DNA from 4 places in the Streptomyces cinereoruber genome. Region 2 is predicted to be linked to each of the others. Evidence: riboswitches for the same ligand, from Rfam matches in the RefSeq annotation. Region 2 holds a riboswitch; each other region holds the start of a gene.
The links. A riboswitch is a leader RNA that binds a small molecule or an ion and turns the genes downstream of it on or off. The one in region 2 is predicted to bind cyclic di-AMP.
Positions count from the first base shown of each region.

Region 1 (2,190 bases), 6.1 Mb from region 2:
TGGTGGAGGGCGCCACTCACCTCTTCGAGGAGCCCGGCGCCCTGGAGGAGGTGGCGGAACTCGCCACCTCCTGGTTCACCGGGCACTTCCGGCGCCGGGACGCCCCGGCGGTCGGCGCGGACTAGTAGGCGCCGTAGACGTTGTCGATGGAGCCGTAGCGGTCGGCCGCGTAGTTGCAGGCGGCGGTGATGTTGGCGACCGGGTCGTACAGGTCGGTCGACGTGCCGGGCACGTGGTACCGGTCGAAGGTCGGCTGGATGACCTGGAGGAGGCCCTTCGAGGGGGTGCCGTTGACGGCGTTGATGTCCCAGTTGTTGATGGCCAGCGGGTTGCCGGAGGACTCGCGCATGATGTTGCGGTGGATGCCCTCGTAGGAGCCGGGGATGCCGTGCTGGGCCATGATGTCCAGCGACTGCCGGATCCAGCCGTCGAGGTTGTCGGCGTACTGCGCGACGGCGGCAGGGGCGGCAGCGGCGGCGGCCGGGGCGGCGGCGGAGGCCCCCGTCGGGGCGCCGGAGGCCGGGGCGGTCGCGCGGCGCTCGGAGCGGCTCGCCCGGTCGTCCGTGGCGGACTTCTTCGCCTTCGCGGTGGTCTTCCGCTCCGTCTTCTCCTGCTTCTTCGTCGGCGCGGGGGCGGCCTCGGCCGAACCCCGATGAATCGTCAGCTCCAGACCGGGGTGAATGAGTGACGGGTTGTCACCCACGGCGCTCTGGTTGGCACGGTAAAGGCTCTTCCAGCCTCCCTGAATTCCCTTCTTGTGGGCGATCAGGGAAAGCGAGTCACCGCTCACGACGGTGTACGTGCGCGCGGCCGCCGGGGCCTTGGCGGCGACCGGGGCCGCGGCGGGCGCGGTGAAGGTCTTGGCAGCGATCTCCGGGGCCGCGGCGGGGGTCGCGGCGCCGGCCGTGGCGGGGGCGATCAGGGGCAGGGACAGCGCGGCTCCACCCGCGCCGACCAGGGCGAGGCCACGGGAGACGTGGTTGCGGCGGGGGCGACGGTGCTTACCGTGTGCAGGCATGACGGGATTCCTCTCCGGCGCCTACGAGGTGAGCTGTCGGGTTCGGACGGGAGGTGTCCGGCCGCGCGCACGCGGCTGCACCCCGAGCCGTTCCGGATCACCGGACCGGCGTATTCGTGGGTCCCCCGCTCCTGCCGTCGGGTGAAAAGGGAGGTTTCCGAGCGGTGGCAGGATTAGGCGTTCCGCTCGAATGGGGGTGACCGTAGGCCAGCAATGCGGCGAATAACAAGAGGATCAGATCGGCGGCACCCGTAAAAGGATCAACGAATTCGGGGAATTCAAGATCGGCCGGGCCCGGAAGGGGTCGAACTTCCTTGTGGGGTACGGGGCCGGAGGGGTCCGCACCGTGTGGAGGGCCGTGCGGAGTGAGTCGCGTCACCCGGTGAATTATGTCCGAATATGCGGCGTAATTCCATTGATGGGGGAATGAGGCGAAAATCGGTGAGGTGGTGTTTTCGGGGGTGATGGGTGGCTTTTGGTGGCATCGGGTGTCACTCAAGGGCAAAGCTCGCAAAGCCGACATTCCTCTCGAAGGATGGAGCGACCGACCCAGGAGCCGCCCGATGCCCCCCATCGCCCCCCAGCTCACCCCCGACGCCCTCGACCGCGAGGCCGCCGCCCTCTACGAGAGCGCCGTCTGGCAGCGGATCGTCACCGACTGGACCGCGCCGGCGCCCGAACGGCCGGCACCCGCACCCGTACCGCTCGCGCCCGCACCCGTATCGCCCGCGCCCGGGACCGTCCCGCTCGCACCCCCGCCGCCGGGGGAGGGGCGGAGCTGGCGGGACCTGCTCAGCGTGCCCGTGGACCGGCTCGTGGCCGAAGCCCTCGACGCGCTCCCGGCCCCGGGCCCCGCCGAGCGCCGCCTGCCCGGCCGGATCGGAGCCGTACTGCCGGACCGCCTCCACGCCTGGCGCCGCATCGGGCAGGCCGAGCTGCGCCCCTCGGTCCACCTCGGGTACGCGCGCCTCGTCCTGACCGAGTGGGGCTGGCAGAACGCCCCGTACAGACTCCGCGACAGACGCGGGGCCCGCTGTGTCTGCGGGGCGCTCCTCGCCGCCCACCGCCTCGGCTACGGCGGCGCGGACACCATGAACGAGGCGGCCGCCTGGATCATGACCGAACTGCGGTCGCGCGGCTGGGGCGACCTCATCGGTCCGTGGAACCGGGCC
Region 1 is NZ_CP023693.1:7,244,751-7,246,940, forward strand. Features, by position in the region: gene CP977_RS32575 (phosphoribosyltransferase family protein) at 1-125, shown strand, start outside; gene CP977_RS32580 (LysM peptidoglycan-binding domain-containing protein) at 122-1,018, opposite strand; cyclic di-AMP (ydaO/yuaA leader) riboswitch at 1,025-1,198, opposite strand; gene CP977_RS32585 (DUF6197 family protein) at 1,582-2,190, shown strand, end outside.
Region 1: it holds a riboswitch for cyclic di-AMP, as region 2 does, so the genes downstream of both, CP977_RS32580 (LysM peptidoglycan-binding domain-containing protein) here and CP977_RS05140 (C40 family peptidase) in region 2, are expected to answer to the same signal.

Region 2 (2,190 bases):
CTGCCTGGGCCAGGCCGCCTCCACCGCCGCCGTCCTGCTCGCCGCCGGCACCCCGGGCAAGCGGATGATGCTCCCCGGCGCCCGCGTCACGCTCCGGCAGCCCGCCATGGAGGAGCCCCTGCGCGGGCAGCCGAGCGACCTCGGCGTCCAGGCCCGCGAACTGGACCGCCGGCGCGCCCTGATGACCGGACTGCTCGCCGAGCACACCGGACGGAGCAGCGAGCGGGTCGCCGCCGACCTCGACCGCCCCACGGTCCTGGACGCCCCGGCCGCCGTCGCGTACGGGCTGGTGGAGCACGTGGTCACGAGCCGCCGCGGCGCGGCGCGGTGAGCGGGCCGTGGTTCCCGAACCGCCGCCGCTGCCCGCCCTGACGCGGGCCGAGGGCGAAGTGGTCGATGCCTGCCTTGCGGTCGTCGACCTCCTGGGGAGAATCAATCCATCCAGGAGTACGCATACCTATGGGGGCCTGAGGGCGGCTCAGGCCCTGGTGGGGCGTGCGGAGGAGCTGCGTGAGGCCCTGGCGCTCATGCACGCGCGGGGCGAGAGCGAGGTGCACGCGGAGACCCTGGCGCGCGCCCTGCGGGTGCTGGATGGGGAGCAGCGGGCGGGCCGGGTCACGCTCCCCCGGGAGCGGCGGAGTTGACATTCCGGCATGTCGTGTCAAGGGCCGGACGGCCGACACGGCGCGCCGGAACCACTCGTCCGTTCGGTGGAGTCGATGAGTCGACATATGACCCGGGCGAGTTGCGCAAGGGGTGTACACATCTGGCGGAACCGGGCGCTCCTTCGCTGGTGCGGGGCTCGTCCGCCAAACCTCCGACGATCACGAAACCATCCTGTCCACCCGAATGGATCAGTCGTGAGGACTCTCACATAACGTCGTTTCCACTCGGATTTCGACCAGGCTGTGGGGCAAGATCCCTGCCGACGACAAGCCCCCGCCATCCGAGGCGGGGCGGTCCGGGCGGACGCCGAGTCCTGCCGCCGTCCCGGACGCCTGGTCGACAGGATTGGATCGGCAGGAGTGGAGGACCCGAGCAGTACGGGCCGTACGCGCTGTTTCCGCAGCGGGGCCGGCCCTTGGGGTGAAGCCGCGAGAGCGGCCGGGCATCTTCGCCTGCCCGAACCCGACAGGTCATCCTTCACAGGCGGCTGACGAAGGGTTGCGCATGACTGCGCAGATGCACGTCCCGTCCCTGCTGTCCCGGGCCGGAGCCGTCTCGGCTCTCACCCTCGCCGCCGTCGGCGGCACGCTGCTCGCGCCGGGCGCGGCGCCGGAGGCCCAGGCAGCGACCGCACACGCGAACAAGGCGCTGAGCGTCGCCGCCTCCAAGAAGGGGGCGCCCTACCGCTACGGGGCCACCGGCCCCTCCCGGTTCGACTGCTCGGGCCTGACGCTCTACGCGTACAAGCAGGCGGGCAAGTCGCTGCCCCGCACCGCGCAGCAGCAGTACAACAAGACCAGTCGCGTCTCCGCCTCCGGCCGGCAGAAGGGGGACCTGGTCTTCTTCCACTCCGGCGGCAAGGTCTACCACGTGGGCATCTACGCCGGCAGCGGCAAGCTCTGGCACTCGCCCAAGACGGGCTCCTGGGTCAAGCTCGACAAGATCTGGACCTCGAAGGTCTCCTACGGACGCGTCCGGTGACCCCGCCCGGGCACTGAGCGGGCGCCGGAGGGGAGGCCGGGGGGTGCGGTGGCGCCGCCGCACCCGAACCGTCGCCGGACGGGCCCCGGCCCCGCCGGACGCGCGCTAACAGACCACCGGTGCCGCGGCCTTCCACGGCAGGGTGATGCCGACCGTCTTGCCGCCGTCCGGGGTCGGGGTCACCGAGAGGCGGCCGCCGGACTCCACCGCGAGGGAGCGGATGATGGCCATGCCGCGGCCGTTGTCCTGCTGGACCGCCGCGGGAAGGCGGCGGGGCCGGCGCGGATGGCTGTCCGTGACGCCGACGTGGAGCTGCTCCCCGTCCTCCAGGCGTACGTCGACCGTGAAGGTGGGCGACTGGCCGAAGGTGTGCAGGACGGCGTTGGTGGCCAGTTCCGAGACGATCAGGCGGACCGCGTCCGCCTGGTCCGAGAGCGCGTCGAGGCCCCAGTCGGTGAGAATCCGCGCGACGTACCGCCGGGCGGTGGGGACCGAGGCGGGCTCGCTCGCCAGGGTGACGGATGCTTCCTGATGGTCTGCCAT
Region 2 is NZ_CP023693.1:1,172,200-1,174,389, forward strand. Features, by position in the region: gene CP977_RS05130 (ClpP family protease) at 1-331, shown strand, start outside; gene CP977_RS05135 (hypothetical protein) at 339-644, shown strand; cyclic di-AMP (ydaO/yuaA leader) riboswitch at 1,037-1,167, shown strand; gene CP977_RS05140 (C40 family peptidase) at 1,171-1,647, shown strand; gene CP977_RS05145 (ATP-binding protein) at 1,753-2,190, opposite strand.

Region 3 (2,190 bases), 5.2 Mb from region 2:
CGCGCACCAGCTTCCAGAACTCCTTGCCGTCGGCCGGGTCGTTGAGGGGTATGTTCACGTTCCGCACGCCGGGCAGCTCGACGTCCGGGCCCTCGATCCGCCGGTCGGCCTCGTTGCGGAAGTCGAAGACGGTGTGCAGCCCGAGGCCGGCGAGGAAGGCGGCGTCGCCCTCGGTCGCATGGGCGAGGTGGCCGCTGCGGAAGAGGCGGCCGGGACGGACCGCGCGCCCGTCCGTCGTCGGCAGACCGCCCACGTCCCGGAAGTTGCGGACCTCCGTCAGTTCGGGCTCGGCGGCGTCGATGGGCGGGACCTGCTGCTGCGTCACGGATGCTCCTGGAAGTGTCGTCGTACGGATGCCGAGGCGAAATCGGTTCCAGGGGCAATCATCCGGACCGGAGGGGTGCGGCGCACCCCCTCGGACAGGAATGGGTGATCTGTCCGAATTAAGTCATTGCGTATAACGCGCCCTGATTGCAGGCGAGATGGGATTCGGCGCGTGAGCAGCGTCATAGAAGTGACGGATCGTGGCCGGGCTTCCGGCGCGAATCCCTTGCCGGAAAGGGGAGTCGGGGAGCGTCGTCCACGGAGGGTGACCGGAATTCCGGGGGAACGATCTAGGGCGGAATCCCGGGACAAAACAGCGGCTTGTTCGCGCCGACCCCGCTCGTCTAGCGTCACGCTCAATCCGGACGGACCGCCGAATCCTGCCACCGTCCGGAATTCCACCCATCCCATGCGTGGCAGGAGCGGGGGACCCAAGGAAGTACGCCGGTCCCGCGACGCAGGACGGCTAGGGGTGAAGTCGCGCGAGAGCGCGGCCGGACATCTCCAGTCCGAACCCGACAGCTCACCTCGCAGGCGCCGGAGAGGATTCGCCATGCCCGCGAAGGGTAAGCACCGCCGTCCCAAGAACAACCCCCTCACCCGCGGATTCGCCGCCGCCGGTACGGGAGGCGCCGTCGTCGCCCTTCCGCTCCTCGGCGCCACCGGGGCCCACGCCGCCGAGCAGACCGCCCCGGCCTCCGCCTCCGTCCAGTCCGTCGTCGCCGCGCAGCCCGTCGCGGCGAAGGCCGCCGCCCCGGCGAAGGCCGCCCCCGCGAAGGCCGCGGAGAACGGCCCCCGGACGTACTCCGTCGTCCCCGGCGACTACCTGTCGAAGATCGCCGCCGACCACCGCCTCTCGGGCGGCTGGCAGCGGATCTACGAGGACAACCGCCGGACCATCGGCGCCGACCCCTCCCTCATCCTGCCCGGCATGAAGCTCACCATCGGCGCCCAGGGCTCCGTCCCCACCGGCCCGAAGAGCACCACCGCCGCCGGGAAGAACGGCGACGACGCCCCCCGCGCCTCCCGCGAGAGCCGCCGCGCCGCCGCCCCGGCCGCCACCGCCCCGAAGGCCGCGGAGAAGAGCTCCACCGGCTCCTCCTCCACCGGCTCCACCGCCTCCTCCTCCGGCTGGGTCGCCCCCGTCACCGGCGGCTTCTCCACCCCGTACCGCGCCTCCGGCTCCATGTGGTCCTCCGGCTACCACACCGGCGTCGACTTCATCGCCTCCTCCGGCACCACCGTCCGCGCCGTCGGCGCCGGCACGGTCGTCTCCGCCGGCTGGAGCGGCTCGTACGGCAACGAGGTCGTCATCCAGCACGCGGACGGCAACTACTCGCAGTACGCCCACCTCTCCTCCCTCTCGGTCTCGGCCGGGCAGAGCGTCGGCGGCGGGCAGCAGATCGGCCTCTCCGGCTCCACCGGCAACTCCACCGGCCCGCACCTGCACTTCGAGATCCGCACCACGCCGAGCTACGGCTCGGACGTCGACCCGCTGGCCTACCTGCGCCAGCACGGCGTCTCCGTCTGACCCTCCGGCGCGCACCCCTTTTCCGGCGGCCCGGCACATACGTGCCGGGCCGCCGGCCTGTTCCGACTTGGGCGAATCTTTATCGGTGGCATATATCACCCGCCGTCAACCCCTCCTTACGGTCGCGTAGGTCACAGGCGAAAGGGAAGGATGTGCCCCCGTGGCAGACGATTCGAGATCAAGAGACAAGAACGCATTCGGGTCGTACGCGGCGATCGGTGACAGCTTCACCGAGGGCGTCGGAGACCCCGGCCCCGACGGGACGTACGTCGGCTGGGCGGACCGCTTCGCGGTCCTGCTCGCCGACCAGCTGCCGGAGCACGACGCCTTCCGCT
Region 3 is NZ_CP023693.1:6,405,988-6,408,177, forward strand. Features, by position in the region: gene CP977_RS28935 (tyrosine-protein phosphatase) at 1-325, opposite strand, end outside; cyclic di-AMP (ydaO/yuaA leader) riboswitch at 714-874, shown strand; gene CP977_RS28940 (M23 family metallopeptidase) at 878-1,855, shown strand; gene CP977_RS28945 (SGNH/GDSL hydrolase family protein) at 2,016-2,190, shown strand, end outside.
Region 3: it holds a riboswitch for cyclic di-AMP, as region 2 does, so the genes downstream of both, CP977_RS28940 (M23 family metallopeptidase) here and CP977_RS05140 (C40 family peptidase) in region 2, are expected to answer to the same signal.

Region 4 (2,190 bases), 4.6 Mb from region 2:
TGGGCTCGGCGACGTGCGCGCCCGCGTGGCGCCGGGTGAGGACGAAGCCCTCGGACTCCAGGGTGCGCAGCGCCTCGCGGACCGGGACGCGGGAGACCCCGTACCGGCGGGCGAGCTGCTCCTCGGTCAGCCGGCTGCCCCGCTCGAAGACGCCGGAGACGATGTCGTCCCGGATCGCCGTGCATACCGAATGCGCGGGAATGCGCATGTCCGACCTCCGCCTTGGTCCGCGCGAGACAATTCGAGCGGCGCCTGTTCTGCGCCTGATCCGCGACTCTATTGCAGCCCGCCGGAATTTCCGATGCCCCCATGGAATCCATGACCGCGTTGTGGCCGACGAAAAGCCCCGGCTCAGTACGAGCCGGGGCTTTTGCGACGCGGAGGGCCCCCGGTGGTCAGGGGCGCGCGGGAGGCCGGGTCAGACGGCGACGCCGCGGGCGCGGAGGTAGGAGATCGGGTTGATGTCGGAGCCGTAGTCGGCGCCCGTGCGGGCCTCGAAGTGGAGGTGCGGCCCGGTCGAGTTGCCGGTCGAGCCCGAGATGCCGATCTGCTGGCCCGGCTCGACGGTCTGGCCGACGTACACCCCGATGGAGGAGAGGTGACCGTACTGGGTGTACGTGCCGTCGTGCATCCGGATGACGATGTTGTTGCCGTACGCGCCGCCCCAGCCGGCCTCGACGACGGTGCCGGAGCCGACGGAGACGACCCGGCTGCCGTAGGCGGCGTGGAAGTCGACGCCGGAGTGGCTGCCGGAGGACCAGAGCGAGCCGCCGGTCTGGTAGCCGGTGGAGACGTACGAGCCGGCGATGGGGAGCTGGAAGGAGTTCAGGCGGCGGCGCTCGGCCTCGCGGGCGGCGCGGGCCCGCTCCTCGCGGATCTCCTTGGCGCGGGCCTCGGCCTTGCGCTTCGCCTCGGCCAGGGCCTTCTGCTCGGCGGCGGCCTCGAAGGCCTCGCGGTCCTGGGCGTCGGCCTGGGCGTTGAGCCGGTCGACGAGGGAGTCCTCGGCGATCACCTTGGTGAGGCCGGTGTCCTCGGGGGAGCGGTTGTCCGTGTCGGCGGCGAGCGCCGGAGAGGCGAGGGTTCCGATGACGCCGGTGGTGGCGAGCGTCGCCGCGCCGGCGATGCCCGCGCTGCGGCGCCCCATCCGGCTCGAACCACGATGCTTCCCGGTGGCACGGGTGAACGCCATGAAGACGTTGTTCCTTTCCTTCCTTCTCGCCTACCGGGTTAGCTGACGGGTTCGGAGCAGGAAGGTCTCCTACGGGCCCCTCCGCACCGGGCGAAGGCGTCCGATTCACCCCAGGGACTGTGGGTCCCCGGCTCCCCAGGCTCGCGCCTGACGGGGACTCGGCGATGACTGTCCGGTGCCGCGGGCGCGGCGGGTGCAACTGGCGAACAGCCGCACCGACGCTATGCGGACCGCCAGTCGATCACCAACCGAACATGGTCTTTTGTAAGGCATGCCACAGGGCAGATGATCACGCTTGCCTCAAATCCGGACAATTCACCGGGGAGTTTCCGTGCGACCCCTGTACGGGACTCGCACGGACGGGCGGAGGGCCCTGACGTTCCGTCACGCCGGGGCCCTCCGTCCGCTCGCTGGTCCGCCCGTCCGGTCGGCAGCGGTGGGCCGCCGGCCGGACAGGGTCCGATCAGCCGGTGACGACGGTCACCTCACCGATGCCGAGCGCCCGCACCGGCTCCGCGATCTGTGCCGCGTCGCCCACCAGGACCGTGACGAGCCGGTCCACCGGGAAGGCGCTGACCACGGCCGCGGTCGCCTCGACGGTGCCGGTCTCGGCCAGGCGCGCGTACAACTGGGCCTGGAAGTCGTCCGGGAGGTGCTGCTCCACCTGGTCGGCGAGCGTCCCGGCGACGGAGGCGGCCGTCTCGTACTTGAGCGGGGCAACCCCCACCAGGTTCTGCACGGCGGTCTCCCGCTCGGCGTCCGTGAGCCCCTCGGCGGCCAGGGTGCGCAGCACCTTCCACAGGTCGTCCAGGGCCGGGCCCGTGTTGGGGGTGTCGACGGAGCCGCTGATGGCGAGCATCGCCGCGCCGTTCCCCTCGGCGTCCGAGCGGAGCACCTGCCCGAAGGCCCGCACGCCGTACGTGTAGCCCTTCTCCTCGCGCAGGACCCGGTCCAGACGCGAGGTCAGGGTGCCGCCGAGGCAGTACGTGCCGAGGACCTGG
Region 4 is NZ_CP023693.1:5,737,402-5,739,591, reverse strand. Features, by position in the region: gene CP977_RS25935 (GntR family transcriptional regulator) at 1-208, opposite strand, end outside; gene CP977_RS25930 (M23 family metallopeptidase) at 419-1,189, opposite strand; cyclic di-AMP (ydaO/yuaA leader) riboswitch at 1,203-1,363, opposite strand; gene CP977_RS25925 (M16 family metallopeptidase) at 1,653-2,190, opposite strand, start outside.
Region 4: it holds a riboswitch for cyclic di-AMP, as region 2 does, so the genes downstream of both, CP977_RS25930 (M23 family metallopeptidase) here and CP977_RS05140 (C40 family peptidase) in region 2, are expected to answer to the same signal.